One region of the Achromobacter sp. RW408 genome, then DNA from elsewhere that is predicted to be linked to it. Evidence: predicted binding sites of a transcription regulator. Region 1 holds the regulator's gene; each other region holds the start of a gene.
The links. The regulator FliA, encoded in region 1, starts transcription of late flagellar genes. The targets are predictions, from matches to a motif close to CTAAAGTTTNNNNNNNNNNNGCCGNTA.
Positions count from the first base shown of each region.

Region 2: DK459_RS29900 (FlxA-like family protein) is a predicted target of FliA. The motif match lies at 3,533-3,559, and genes of this name have one in related genera.
Region 3: flgM (flagellar biosynthesis anti-sigma factor FlgM) is a predicted target of FliA. The motif match lies at 3,314-3,340, and genes of this name have one in related genera.

Region 1 covers NZ_QHHO01000049.1:1,196,217-1,201,224, forward strand. The annotation lists gene DK459_RS25020 (class I SAM-dependent methyltransferase) at 83-1,681, opposite strand; gene DK459_RS25025 (RNA polymerase sigma factor FliA) at 1,889-2,650, opposite strand; gene flhD (flagellar transcriptional regulator FlhD) at 3,082-3,405, shown strand; gene flhC (flagellar transcriptional regulator FlhC) at 3,437-4,018, shown strand; gene motA (flagellar motor stator protein MotA) at 4,136-5,005, shown strand.
Region 2 covers NZ_QHHO01000049.1:2,258,344-2,263,351, forward strand. The annotation lists gene DK459_RS29890 (iron ABC transporter permease) at 1-1,499, opposite strand, end outside; gene DK459_RS29895 (ABC transporter substrate-binding protein) at 1,587-2,912, opposite strand; gene DK459_RS29900 (FlxA-like family protein) at 3,062-3,493, opposite strand; gene DK459_RS29905 (solute carrier family 23 protein) at 3,625-4,935, shown strand.
Region 3 covers NZ_QHHO01000046.1:899,871-904,878, reverse strand. The annotation lists gene flhF (flagellar biosynthesis protein FlhF) at 1-2,366, shown strand, start outside; gene DK459_RS14265 (flagella synthesis protein FlgN) at 2,447-2,923, opposite strand; gene flgM (flagellar biosynthesis anti-sigma factor FlgM) at 2,960-3,253, opposite strand; gene flgA (flagellar basal body P-ring formation chaperone FlgA) at 3,381-4,094, opposite strand; gene flgB (flagellar basal body rod protein FlgB) at 4,263-4,670, shown strand; gene flgC (flagellar basal body rod protein FlgC) at 4,693-5,008, shown strand, end outside.

The DNA.
Region 1 (5,008 bases):
CGGCGCCCCAGGATCGTTCTTTAGGGCAAAACTCAAGAATTCTCAAATTTTTTGGGGGCCGAGTCTGAAGAGGCCTCAATCGTCAGTGCAGCACCGCCATCTTTTGCAGATTGGCCAGGACTTGCTTGAGCAGATCCTGGGCGATCGCGTCCAGATTGGTCGCGTTCTTCACGGATTGGCCGCTGGGGTGCCGCAGCTTGTTGGCGGCCAGCGCGGTACGCAACTGATTGCGCAGCGCGACCAGGGTCTGCTTGCCGTCCAGCCGGTCCATGACGAACTTGATGATTTCGTCGGTGGGTGGATTCAATGTCTGGTGCCACAGGTTGTACGCGCCAACTTGCGTCTGCTGCGTCGCAAGCAGGGAGGCCAGGCCGGGGATGAGCCGGGGCTTGGCGGATATCCTGTCCTGGTACGGAGCCGGCTCCAGCCGATACTGCAAGGCGCCCATATTGAGCAGCGTCACCAGGTGCACATATATGGTCGTGTCCAGTTCTTCTTCGCTGAGTCCGGTGGCATGGGGGCGGACGAGGCTGCGTAATTCGGAAAAAGGAACGGTGGCCGGCCACGCCAGGCGCAGACGGTCGACCAGTGCGATGAGTCCTGGATCGGACGTCGTCAAGGTTTTTCCCGTGCGTCCTTGATAACGGTGTTCGCCCGGGGGCGAGTCCGCGGCGTCCGGGGGCGCCAGGTCCAGTAGCGCCGTGAAATGCATATCGGCAAATCCACTGGCTTCGGGTTGTTCCAGCGCGTTGGCCGCTTGGTCGGCATGGACAAGCAGGCTGCGTCGGAATTGGCGCCCGATCGCGATATCCAGAAATTGCTCGCGCACAGCACGGTCGAACCCTTGCGATACCTGTTGATGGTGCGCGGCAACGTGGTTGCCGTAGTTGGTCGATATCGACGTTTCCGGCATTGCATCAGCCAGATAGGCCAGGCGGTGTTGCTGTGCCTGGGCAACGAACTCCAGGAAGTAGCAGGGCGAATTTACCGCTTCCAGGTACTCGTGCTGTAGATAATGGTTGGGTTGTGAGCGCAAATGTTGGGCAAGGTGGCGTATCGCAATCGCTTGCGCATTGGATTCAGCTGTGCCGTGCTCCAGCATGGAGAGTATTTCCCGCGCTTTGGTCAGCTTTTCTGCGCTGGTGCTGGCGCCGAACGTGCCCAGCACGAGCGCGTCGCGCACCACCTCCGAGACTTTCCAACCGGGATAAGTGTTGTAGCTGATATACGCTACGCCGGCCGGCGCCAGATTCTCGCGGCAGACTCGCATGAGCCCCTCGCGAACCTCCGCGGGAATCCAACTGTAGACGCCGTGCGTGATGATGTAGTCGAACTGGCCGAAATCCGGGGTGATGTCTGTCAGGCTCATGGCGAGCAACTCGATATTGCGCAGCCCGAGCCGCTCGATGACCTGGCGGCCTTCCGACACCTGTGCCGAGGATAGGTCCACGCCGACGATTTTTGCGTCGGGGTGGGCAGCCGCGAAAGGCAGGAGATTGCCGCCCGCCGCGCATCCGATTTCCAGGACGCGCGCCTGATTGAGCGGCGGCGCCGCGTGTCCGAACAGATGGGCTACCGCCCGCAGTTGGCCTGGCGCGCTATGGGAGATGGCGTTTGAAACATAGGGCGTTTCGTCGTAGGCGTTGGAAATCGCCTGGTTCAACAGATCGGGTTCGGTCATCTTGGAGTCCGTGTCGAGGCGGCCGCAACTTTGGCCGCTTGGTCGCGCGCGTAGGCAAAGGCATTGTGCAGGCGACAGCCTATCAGCCGATGGTGGATGCGGAAGGCTTGAAAAAGGGCGGAAAGAGCCCGGGTTTCGTCGGGTGGGAGGCCGATACAGACTGGTCCCGGATTTGTGCGGACCACATCGGCACGAACGTGCGCGGTCTCAGATGATCTGCGCGATCTGCCCTTCCTGGGGCAGGTCCTGCCAGGCCTGTTCGCGCAGCTTGGCGCGGATGCGGGCGGTGGCCTGCGAGCGCAACTGGCAGACGCGGGCCTCGGTCACGTTCATGATCGCGCCGATTTCCTTCAGGTTCAGGCCTTGCTCGTAGCACAGCGACAACAACAGTTTCTCGCGGTCGGGCAGCGAGTCGATGGCGTGGATCAGCGCCTGGCGGAAATCACCGGCCAGCAGGGAATCGAGCGGATTGCCGCTGGCCGCGCCGTGGTTCAGCGTGGCGGTCCAGTCGGACTGGCCGGAGCCCGAGCCCGTATCGGGTTCGGTCGCGAAATCCTCGTAGTGGACGATCTGCACACCCTGCGCGTCGTGCAGAAGCGTCTGATATTCGTTCAGCGGGATCTCCATCTGCTGGGCGATCTCGGCTTCCGTGGGCGCGCGCATCAGTCGCTGTTCCAGCGACTGGATGGCCTGTTCGATCTTGCGGGCCTTGGCGCGCACGCTGCGCGGCAGCCAATCCTGGCCGCGCAGCTCATCGAGCATGGCGCCGCGGATGCGGGTGGTGGCGTAGGTCTCGAACTGCGCGTCGGCCGTTTCCTGGTAACGCCGCACGGCGTCCAGCAGGCCGATCATGCCGGCCTGGATCAGGTCGTCCAGTTCGACGCTGGCGGGCAGCCGGGCGAGCAATTGCAGGGCCAGCTTCCGCACTAGCGGGGCATATTCGACCAAGCTGTCATCTGCGTGGGGCATTGCGGGAGTGTCAGGCGGTGTCCATCGTGACGCATTGTCGGTTGTTGTCAATTTGCGACATTGTCGACAAACGCGCGGCTGCGCTAAAGCTAGCAAGATTCTGTCATCGGCAAGGTGTCATTGTCGGTAAAAGACGGTATTTCATTCCTTAAAGCACGCAACGTTTTGAATGCTTATTTGCCAAATTGACGTACATTTGTGAGGACTTTCTATGTCAAGGTGTATCTAAAGTCTCAAGTTGCGCAATATCAACAAAGATTTGTCATATAAGTCATAGAAAATGACATGACCTGTGGTAAATTTTACTTAAATTGCGAACAAATGATACATTTCGCATTAAAACAGGATGCAGCGGGCAGGGTGCAACAGATGTTGCCAAATGCTTTTGGTTATCAAGCCCCTTCGGTGGGATAGGGAATAGGGAGTCGGGCGTGCAACAAGTCGAAAATTCTTTGCTGGCAGATATCCGTGAAGTGAATCTGTCCTATCTACTTCTCGCGCAGCGCATGCTGCGCGATGACTATGCTGCATCGATGTTCCGCCTGGGTTTCAGCAACGAGGTTGCCGATATCCTGATGCGTCTTTCTCCGGCCCAGCTGGTGAAGCTGGCCAGCTCCAGCTCGCTCCTGTGCCGCTTCCGTTTCGATGACTACAGCCTGCTGTCTGCCCTGACGCACGACGTGCTGGGTGGTGCGCTGCAGCAAGCGCACGCGACGATCCTGCTGGCCAAGCAACCTGTTGAAGAACTGGCCTGACGGCCGGTCGACTCCCACTCGGATACGTGCAATGGCCACCAAGAGCGTTTCGCAGGAAGCGGATGACATCCTGCTAGCCAGCTCCATGATCACCCTGGGCGCGCGGCTGCAGGTGCTGGAGGCGGAAACCAGCCTCAGCCATGACCGCCTGGCCCGTCTCTACCGCGAAATCCGCGGCTGCTCGCCACCGAAGGGCATGCTGCCTTTTTCGGTCGACTGGTTCATGACCTGGTTGCCGAACATTCATTCGTCGTTGTTCTACAACGTGTATTCGTTCCTGAACGCGCGTACCAGCAGCAAGGGTATCCGCGCCATCATCGACGCCTACCGCTTGTATCTCGAGAACGCCGGCGTCGACAACGCCGAATCGGCCGAGCCGGTGCTCAGTTTCACCCGCGCCTGGATGCTGGTGCGGTTTTTCGACAGCGGCATGCTGCAACTTTCCGCCTGCCGCCAGTGCGGCGGGCATTTCATCGCGCATGCGCATGATCCCCAGTCGGATTTCGTGTGCGCGATCTGCCGTCCGCCACCCCGGGCCGGCAAGACCCGCGCCGCCGCCAAGGCGCGCGCGGGCAGCCGATCCGTGCCAGCCGTAGACGCCGCCCGTTCCTGAGCGGCGCGTCCAAATACATCAAAAGCCCTGGAAAACTCCCCGTAACCCGCCTTTTTGGGACGGGGGGAACAGGGGATCATTGACGCCGGTTTTAGACTTCGTTGGCAGGGGCCTGATGTGTTGATTGTTATCGGTTTTCTAGTGGTGATCGTGTCGGTCATCGGCAGCTTCGTAGCGCTGGGCGGCCACATGGGCGCGCTCTACCAGCCGTTCGAGTTGACGCTGATCTTCGGCGCGGCCTTCGGCGCCTTCCTGGCCGGCAACAGCAAGAAATCGCTGATGCTCGTCAAGAAGGCACTGCCCGACACGCTGAAAAGCTCGCGCTACGGCAAGGACGTCTACATGGAGCTCATGGCGCTCCTGTACGTGTTGCTGAACAAGGCGCGCCGCGAAGGCCTGATGGCGATCGAATCGCACATCGAGGATCCGGCCTCCAGTCCGATCTTCAGCGAGTATCCGCGCATCGCCAAGGACGAGAAGCTCATGGAGTTCATCACGGACTACCTGCGCATCATGATCAGCGGCAACATGAGCTCGTTCGAGATCGAAACGCTCATGGACGAGGAAATCGAAACCTACCGCCACGAACGTGAAGTGCCTGCCAGCATGATCCGGCAGATGGCCGACGGCCTGCCCGCGTTCGGTATCGTGGCCGCGGTGCTGGGCGTGATCAAGGCGCTGGCCGCCGTGGACCAGCCGCCCGCGATTCTCGGCGACCTGATCTCCAAGGCCATGGTCGGCACCTTCCTGGGCATCCTGCTGGCCTACGGCTTCGTCGGCCCGCTGGCCTCGCGCATCGAGCGCCGCACCGACGAGGCCATGAAGGTGCTGGAATGCATCAAGACCACGCTGCTGGCCAGCATGAACGGCTATCCGCCCCAGCTGGCGGTGGAATTCGGCCGCAAGGTGCTGTACTCGTCGGTGCGTCCGACTTTCGGTGAGCTGGAAGAACACGTCCGGCAGACCAAGTCCACCGCCAAGGCCTGACGG
Region 2 (5,008 bases), 1.1 Mb from region 1:
GACAGCTCCACCGCCGCCGTCACGAAGCTGGTCACGAAGCCGGCCAGCATGCCGCCCGCCATCAGCGGTACCACCACCCGCCGGATGGTGCGCAGCCGCGTGGCGCCCAATGATTGCGCCGCTTCCTCCAGCGACACGTTGATCTGCTGCAGCGCGGCCACGCACGAACGCAAGGCGTAGGGCAGGCGCCGTACCGAGTACGCGATCATGATGATGATCCACGACGAGGTCAGCAGCGTGCCGGTGCCCGGGATCTCCACGCCGCGGAATGTGCGCAGCAGTCCGATCGCCAGCACGATGCCCGGGATCGCCAGCGCCGCCGAGGCCAGGAAGTCCAGCCATTGGCGCGCCGGCAGCCGGGTGCGCAGCATCAGGTAGGCGATGGCGGTGCCCAGGATCACGTCCACCCCCGCGGCCAGGCCGCAGTAGAGCAGGGTGTTGGCGATCATGCCCTGCGACTCGCTGAACACCGCGCCGTAGTGCGCCAACGTGTAGCCGTCCGGCAGCGGCGCGAAGCTCCAGACGCTCGCCAGCGACAGCAGCAGCACGCCCATGTGCGGCGACAGGACCAGCAGCAGCACCAGGACGATCCAGCCATAGGCCAGCACGCTTTCGGCCGGCCGCAGCTTGCGCTTCTGGATCGAGTTGCCGCCCTTTTGCAAGGTGGAATAGTCGCGCCCCTTGAGCACGCGCGCCGACAGCCACAGCGCCAGGATCGAAAAAGCGATCATGATGACGCTGATGACATAGCCCAGCGGATCTTCCAGCCCCACCTGCGTGATGCGCAGATAGGCCTGCGGCGCCAGCATGTTGGTGGTGCCCAGCACCAGCGGCGTGCCCAGGTCGTCGAACACCTTCACGAATACCAGCGAGGCGCCGGCCACGTAGCCCGGCAGCGCCAGCGGGAAGATCACGCGGCGGAACAGCCGGAAGCCGCGCGCGCCCAGGTTGAAGGCCGCTTCCTCCATGGCGCCGTCGATGTTGCGCAGCGCCACCACCAGGTTCATCAGGATGAACGGGAAGTAGTGCAGCGCCTCGACGAAGATGACGCCGTTCAGGCCTTCCATGAACGGGATGGTGAAGCCGAACCAGTCGTTCAGCAGCAGGTTGACGCTGCCGGAACGCCCAAAGATCAGCTGCATCGCCACCGCGCCGACGAAGGGCGGCATGATCAGCGGCAGCACGCCCAGCGTCTGGATGATGAGCGCGCCGCGGAAATCGAAGCGCACCGTGAAGTACGCCAGCGGCACCGCGATCAGCGAGGCCAGCAGCGCCGACCAGCCCGCCACGTAGAGGCTGTTGAAGAACGCCTCCAGCATCAGCGGCTGGTTGAAGAACGCGCCGAAGTGGCCGATGGTGAAGCCGCCATCGGCATTGACGAAGGCGCTGTAGAACACCGTGCCCACCGGCACGGCCAGGAACAGCGCCAGGAAACCCAGCACCAGGAGCGCGGCCAGCACGGGGCCGGCGGGCAGGCGTGAATGGCCCGGAAGATTCATCGAGATTCCCGTAAAGGTTCAAGACAGGCCGCCCGCGGCGGGGCGGCGGCCGGACGGGGCGAGCCCCCCGTCCGGCGCGAGCCGGGCCTACAGCGCCGCGGCTTCCCGCGCCAGCTTCACGGCCTGCTCATAATTGCTCTTGGCCGTGCCGTTCCATTCGCCTTCAAGCTTGGTGATCTGCTGGTTGACCGCGGCGTCCTTCTTGTTGCCGCTGAAGATCTTCAGGAACTCGGGATCGGCGGCCTGCTTGCCATCGACCAGCGGCGCCCAGGCCAGCTTGCGGGCCTGCGCCAGCAGTTCGGCCGGCTTGCCGCTCTTGCCCTTGTCGCCGAGCTTGGCCTCGGCGTCGTAGATCGCCTTGGTCGCCGCCTGCAATTCCTTCAGGCGGAACGTGACGGTCTGGTCGTACAGCGACTGCACCACGTAGTAGCGCGTCTGCGACAGGTCGGCGTTGAACTGCACCTTGCTGCGGCGCGCGATCTCGGCCGGGTCGGGGTAGCCCTGCGGCACCTTGCCCGCCAGCGCCGAATACGGCAACACCGGCAGGCGCGAGATCTTCGGTTCCAGCAGCAGCTCCTGGCCGGCCTGGCTGAGCGTGAAGGCGATGAACTTCCTGCCTTCCTCGGCGTTCCGGGCGCCGTCGATCAGCGCGATGTTGGCCGGCACGATGGCGGTCTCGGAGGGATAGACGAATTCCACCGGGAACTTCGAGTACTTGCTCGACAGGCCGAAGAAGTCGATCACCGGACCCGCGCCGAACTGGCCGTTGTTGACGCCGTCCGGCACGCCGAACGAGCGCTCGGTCACGGCGCTGCTGTTGCCCGACATGCGCAGCAGCGTGTTCCAGCCGTCGTCCCAGCCTTCGCCCTGCAGGATGGTCTCGACCGTCAGGTGCATGGTGCCCGAGCGCGACGGCGAGGTGATGCCGACGTGGCCGAACCAGTGTGGCGCCAGCAGGTCCTTCCATTCGACCGGGGCGGGGATCTTGTGCGCCGCGATGTAGCGCGTGTTGTAGACGATGCCGTAGCCGGCCAGCGCCTGGCCCAGGTACATGCCGCCCGGGTCGTTGATGGGGTAGTTGCCGATCTTGTCCGGCACGTCCTTGTTGGCGACGTCCGCCGATTTGGCCAGCAGCTTGTCGCGTCCCAGCACCTCGAAGGCGTCCGGCGCGCTGGCCCAGAACACTTCCGGGCGCTGGCCGGCCGGCGTCTCGCGCACGTAGGCGATGCCGGACACGGTGTTCTTGTTGAGGATTTCCAGCGTGATGCCGGGGTTGGCCTTCTCGAACGCGGTCTTGTAGGCCTGGGTCAGGTCTTTCGGGAACGACGTGATCACCGTGACGGTGCCCGCCAGGGCGGGGGCGGCGCAGGCGGCCAGCAGCGCCCCTGCAAGGGCTGTGCGCATTGCATGCATGGTTTGTCTCCGTGGTTTTTTCGATTTGTCCGGAGACCTTAGCGGCTGCATGCGCCGCCAGTCCAATCACAAATTTTGATGCGCGCCATCAGCCCTGCGGGCATTCGGGAGAACCCGCGCGAACTTGGGAGTCGAGCCGGCGGGCCCTTTTACGCGGTGGCGGACACCCCGCCGTTCGCCTTGGCCATCGCCTTGATCTTCTCGTTCATCACCTGCTGGATCTGGTTCATGATCTGCAGCGCTTGCCCATTCAGGGCCTGCAATTGCGTGGCCTTCTGCTCCGCCGACGCATTGCTGTCGCGCACGCGTTCGATCTGCTCCATGACGCGCTTGAGCTGGCGCTGGAGTTCCTTGATCTGGCGGGTGTAGTGGTCGTCGTTTTCGGACGATTCCGTTTCCTCGGCCTGGCCCACCTTCATGGCGCCCGCGTTGGTGACGCGGATCTTGCCGTCGGGGGTGACGGTGACGCCCGGGTCGCCCGCCTTGGCGTCCCGGGCCTCCTTGTTGGCCTGGATCTTCTGCGCCCACAGGTCGGCCATGCTGCCGATGCGCGAGGTGCCGCTGATGGAATCGATGGCCATGAAGGTCTCCGGGGAGAGGTTTGACTGGGGTTTCCACTAATACGGCATGCTGGCGGGGAACTTAAGTTGCCGCCCGTTCCCGGCCCCCTTTACACTGGCGCCCGCTCACACCAAACACTCCCGGGGAATCCATGTCCAATTCCTATTTTCCGCGCTGGCGCCTGGCGGACGACGCCGAGCCCGGCGTCATCATCGCGCCCGATGAACGCCTGTCGTGGCCCAAGAACGTGGCCATGGGCGCCCAGCACGTGGTGGCGATGTTCGGCTCCACCGTGCTGGCGCCGCTGCTGATGGGCTTCGACCCCAACGTCGCCATCCTGATGTCGGGCATCGGCACGCTGATCTTCTTCCTGTTCGTGGGCGGGCGCGTACCCAGCTACCTGGGGTCCAGCTTCGCCTTCATCGGCGGCGTCATCGCGGTCACCGGTTACGCCGGCGGCGGCGCCAACGCCAACATCGGCGTGGCGCTGGGCGCCATCATCGCCTGCGGCCTGGCCTATACGCTGATCGGCGTGCTGGTCTGGATCGCCAACGGCCGCGCCGGCGGCGGCGCCAACTGGATCGACACCCTGATGCCGCCGGTCGTGACCGGCGCGGTGGTCGCGGTGATCGGCCTGAACCTGGCCCCCATCGCCGCCAAGGGCGCCATGGGCGCCTCGGGCTTCGACAGCGCCATGGCGATCGTCACCATCCTGTGCGTGGGCGGCATCGCCGTCTATACCAAGGGCATGGTGCAGCGCCTGTTGATCCTGGTCGGCCTGATCCTGGCCTGCGTGGTGTACGCGATCTTCGCCAACGGCATGGGGCTGGGCAAGCCGATGGACTTCTCGGCCGTGTCGGCCGCCGCCTGGTTCGGCCTGCCGCACTTCGCCGCGCCGGTGTTCAAGGCCGAGGCCATGGGCCTGATCGTGCCGGTGGCCATCATCCTGGTCGCCGAGAACCTGGGCCACGTCAAGGCGGTCAGCGCCATGACCGGCCAGGACCTGGATCGCTACCTGGGCCGCGCCTTCGTCGGCGACGGCGTGGCCACCATGGTCTCGGGCGCGGTCGGCGGCACCGGCGTCACCACCTACGCCGAGAACATCGGCGTGATGGCCGTGACCCGCATCTACTCGACCCTGGTATTCGTGATCGCCGCGCTGATCGCCGTCGTGCTCGGGTTCTCGCCCAAGTTCGGGGCCCTGATCCAGACCATTCCCGCGCCGGTGCTGGGCGGCATGTCGGTGGTGGTGTTCGGCCTGATCGCCATTGCCGGGGCCCGCATCTGGGTGGTCAACCAGGTCGATTTCAGCGACAACCGCAACCTGATCGTGGCCGCGGTCACGCTGGTGCTGGGCGCGGGCGACTTCACCGTCAAGCTGGGCAATTTCACCCTGGGCGGCATCGGCACCGCGACTTTCGGCGCCATCATTCTCTACGCCCTGTTGCGCCGCAAGAAATAGGACGGGGCATGGGCGGCGGCCCATGCGCTGTTCCGGGGCCATGGGCCGCCCCGATCCCGCCCGGGGCGCCGCC
Region 3 (5,008 bases), on a different contig from region 1:
AGGAGCCGGTCGCCCGCCAGGCGCCGCCCGCAGCCGTGCCACCGGCGGCGCCGGTCGTGGCGGCTCCGGCCCCCGCCGCGCCGGTGCGGGTGGAGATGCCGGCCTTGCCGCCGGCGCGCCCGGCGCCGCCCGCGGCGCCTGCGCCAATGGAACGCCCGGCGCCGTCCGTTGCGCCATCGCCCATGGCGCGCATGCCGGACGCGCCGTTGCGCAATGGCCCGGCGATGCCGCCCGCGGCCCTGCCCAACGACGCGGCGGCCGGGTTGCAGGACGCCATCAGCGCGTTGCGCGGCGCGCTGGAAAGCCGCATGGACGGGCTGCTCTGGGGCGGCCGGCAGGGGCCTGGCCGCGAGCCGGCGGGCGCCGCCTTGTTCCGCAGCCTGCTGGATGCCGGCTTCAGCACCAAACTGGTGCGCACGCTGGTCGAGCGCATGCCGGCGGGCGCGACGCCCGAGGCGGCGCTGGCCTGGGCCCGCAATGAACTCGTCACGCACCTGCCCGTGCTGGGTTCGGAAGATGAATTCCTGGGCGGTGGCGTGTATGCGCTGGTCGGCCCCACCGGCGTGGGCAAGACCACCACGCTGGCCAAGCTGGCGGCGCGCTGCGTGGCGCGCGAGGGCCGCGAACAGGTGGCGATGCTGACCACCGACAATTTCCGGATCGGCGCCCTCGAGCAATTGCAGATCTATGGCCGCCTGATGGGCGTGCCGGCGCATTCGGTGCGCGACGCGGGCGAACTGCGCCGCATCCTGGGAGAACTGGGCAACCGCAAGATCGTGCTGATCGACACCACGGGTATCAGCCAGCGCGATCGCCAGGTGGCGGAGCAGGCCTCGATGCTGTGCAACGCCGGCAAGCCGGTGCGCCGGCTGCTGGTGCTCAATGCCGCCAGCCAGGGCGATACGCTGGACGAAGTCGCGCATGCCTACCGCAATGGCGTGGGCGAGGACGTGGCCGGCTGCATCATCACCAAGCTGGACGAGGCCTCGCGCCTGGGCGCCGCGCTGGACACGGCGATCCGCCACCGGCTGCCGATCCATTATTCGTCGATCGGCCAGAAGGTGCCCGAGCACCTTGAATTGGCGCGCGCCGATGCACTGATCGACCGGGCCTTCGCCATGGTCGAGCGCGCCCGCGCGCTGTATGCGCCCAGCGAGGCCGACATGGCGTCGCTGTGGTCGACGCCCCGGGAGACCGAGGCCGTCGATCCGGCGCGGCGGCGGCAACTGCTGGCGTCCGCCATCTTGCGTCCGCAAGCCGGCGCGGGCTCGATCGAAGCCGCCCAGAATCTGGACGACACCCTGGGCTGGCTCGATAGCGATCCGGCCTGCGTGCAGGCGCGCGCTTCCTGGCGCGAATACGTCAGCGACGGCGCCGGCTCCAGCCTGTCGGCGTTGGGTGAAACGCCGCTGGCGATGGCGCGGCGCGAGTTCCCCACGGCCTGCGGCCGGCATCTGCTGGCGATGCACGGCAAGACCAGCATGAAAGGCGAGGGCTTGCCCGGTGGCACGCTGCTCAGCGCGATGCTGATGAGCGACCGGGGCGCGGCCTTGGCGGCGCCGGCGCAGCAACTGGTGCTGCCGCACGGCATGCTGTCCTCGTTCGCGCCGGCGGCGGCGGCGCAGCCGGATACGGCATTGGCGCTGGAGGCGCGGGTGCGCTGGCTGGGCGAGCAACTGGCCCGCCTGCCGCTGGTGCATATGCTGGAAGCGGGCACCTCGGCCCTGTGGCAGAGCCTGAGCGGGCAGGGGGCCTCATGGGTGGCGCGCAGTCCGGGCGGCATGCGCGTGATCCAGGATGAATGTCCGACCAACCTGAATGCGGTCGGCAAGAGCGTCGGCTACCTGCCGGTGGGGCAGCCGGGCGACATGCCGGGCCTGCGGGCCGTGCCGGGCACCCGCCCGGCGCCGCTGGCGCTGTGGGCCTCGGGCACTGAGATCGGCCTGCCCGGCCGGGGCGAAGAAACACGCCTGCGCCTGGTGTGCGCGCGGCTGATCGATACCGCCAGCGGCGAGGTCGCGGGCCAGCTGTTTGGCCTGACCAACCTTGCGGCCAGCCAGGCGGATGCCGCCACGGTGGCGCGCTGGCTGGTGCTGCAGGAAGAAGCGCGCGCGGGCTTTCGCTACATGGCCAACGCCTGGCAGGCGTTGCCCGCGGTCGACGGCGCCCACACGCTGGCGCGGCAGTCGCTCATGGCGGGCCAGCTCGGCGCGGCCTGCTGGCAGCTGGCGCACGCGCCGACGGCGGACGGCGTGCGCGCCACCCTGTCGGGCGTGGTCAGTCCGGAGCGCAAGCTCACGGGCCGGCTATTGCCGGTGGCGCTGTTGAAGATGTTCGCGATGCTGGAAATGGCCGGAGGCGTTTGAACGGTTCCCGCATGCCCTGCGGGGCCTCGAAAGCAAACAGCCCGCGGATGCGGGCTGTTTGTTTTTGAAGCAGGGAGAGGCTAGCCGGCGACGATCGACTTGCGGCCCGGCGTGGCGCGGGCCCCGCGGCCCTGCGCGTCGTAGGTGGACGGGCCGCCCATGCCGCCCAGGTTGCGCAGCGCGTCCAGCGATTGCTGGGTGTAGCGCAGGTGCACGTCGATCAGGGCGCCATTGCGCAGGTTGATCTCATTGGCGGAGGCGGACTTGGCCAGCAGTGCCTGCCAGACGCCGGACAGCTGCGGATGCAGTACGGCGGCCTGTTCGGTGCCGGCGTGCCCGGCGGGCAGGCCGATCTCGGCCAGCAGGCCGTCGCGCGTCTGGCTCAGGTCGACCAGCTGCTGGGCGACCTGGCTCTTGCGTTCGGTGATGTCATGCAGCGCGTCGACGTTGCCCGGCCCGACCAGCACTTTGGTCTCTTCTTCGAGGATGGAAGAAAACTCGGTGATCAAGGTGTCTTCCTGCCGCAGGCAGGCTTGCAGGGACTCGACTGGGCTCATGGTCATGCTCTGGCGTACGGTCGGAAGGCGATGGGGTTACTTCAGCAGGTCGCGGGCGCTGGCGATCAGGCCGTCGGCGATGCGGCTGGTGTCGATCTTGAGCTGGCCCGAGGCGATGGCCGCCCGGATGGCCGCGACACGTTCGACGTTGATGTCGTTCGAGCCGTCCTGCAGGGCGAGCATTTTGCGCGAGGCCGAGCTCAGCGCGACTTGCGAGCTGCTGGCGCCGCTGCCGCCGCCGGCGCCGTAGGCCTGGGCGACCGAGGATTCGGCGCGAGGGCTGACGGCGTCGGCCGAGATGGGCCGGTTGGTGGTCGAATTGATTTTCAAGGTTTTCTCCGCAGGGCGTCCTGGGTCGATTTGCGACGGATCCGCCTACTTATGCCTCTGTAACGACAAGGTCGGAAGGAACTTTAGGGTAGGCGGCGGCTTGCCGCAACGCGATATGTAACAGTACCTATAGTTGTATTTCGACCAACCCCGCATTGCGCACCACGCCGCTGACCACCTGTCCGCTGGCCGTGCGCACCTGGACCGTGGCGCCGGGCGCCGCATTGTCCAGCGCCTGGCCTTCGCTGCTGACCACGAAACCCTTGCCGCGGGCGTTGATGCGCACGTTCGAGCCGCGCACCACCGACTGGGCATTGCGCAGCGCGGCGCCCTTGACCGGCTGGCCGGCATTGATGCGGTAGGCCGCCGTCATGCCGACCACGGTCTGGGGATTGGTGATGACGCCAGGGGGCAGGGCCACCAGGTCGCCGTCGCGCGGGGCGAGGTCGGCGGGTGTCAGGGCCTGGCCTGCCGCGATCATGCGCGAGGCGACATAGTAATGGCCCGGCACGCTGACCGTGGCCTGCACGTAGGTGGTCCAGGCCTTGGGGCCGTTGCAGCGCACGCCCACCGTCATGCGCGAACGGAGCTTCATGCCTGACGGCATAAATGGGGACAATGCATCGCAAGGGGCCAGCCGTTCGGCCCGGGGCGGGTCGATGGCGACCGAGGGCTCGCCGGGCAGGCCGGCCAGTTGTTCCAGCAAATAGGCCTGCGCGGCAATGGTGATTGCCTCGGGCGCCTGGACGGCGGCCTCTTGCGCCCGAGCCGAGGCGACGGGCGCCAGCAGCAGGGCGGCCAGGCAGGCAGCGCGCGCGCGGAGGTTTGCGGGGAATTTCATGATGTCTGAATTGTAGAAGGCCGCGTCGCTTGGCAATACGTGAATTGGATGAGAAATGACGGGTTATTTGGCTGATTGTGTTGTGCCACCCGACCCTATGATGCCGTCATCCAATGGGATAACGGTGCGTCCGCTGTCCCGGGTTTCATCCGTATTGAAGGCGACCCGATGCTAGACCGGCTTAACGAAGATTTCCGCTTCTTCCAGCAGTCCCTGGGGCTGCGCGCGCAGCGCCAGGAAGTGCTGTCCTCGAACATCGCCAACGCCGACACGCCGAACTACAAGGCGCGCGATTTCGATTTCAAGGCGGCGATGCAGAACGCCATGGAAGGCTCCAAGCGCCTGCCCGACACGTCGCTGACGCTGACCTCGGCGCGCCACATCCCGGCGAAGGCCGTGTCCGAAGGGCCGACCCAGATGCTGTACCGGCTGCCCTACCAGCCCAGCATGGACGGCAACACGGTCGACATGGACATCGAACGGGTCCAGTTCGCCGACAACACCTTGCACTACCAAAGCACGATGCAGCTGCTGTCGGGGCGTATCCGCACCATGATGGCCGCCATCCAGGATTGATTTTCATAGGGAACCGCAGGCAATGTCCTTGTTGAGCATTTTCGATATCGCCGGTTCGGCGCTGAGCGCGCAATCGCAGCGCATGAACGTGGCGGCCAGCAACATGGCCAACGCCGACAGCGTGGTCGGCCCGGACGGCCAGCCGTACCGCGCCCGCCAGGTGGTGTTCCAGGTCAATCCGCCGGCCGGCCAGGCGCTGGGCCGCGAGATCGGCGGCGTGCGGGTGGCCGGCGTGGTGGTGGACCAGTCTCCGCTCAAGCAGGTCTACGACCCCAAGCATCCGCTGGCCGACGCCCAGGGCTATGTCAGCATGCCCAACGTCGACCCCGTGGCGGAAA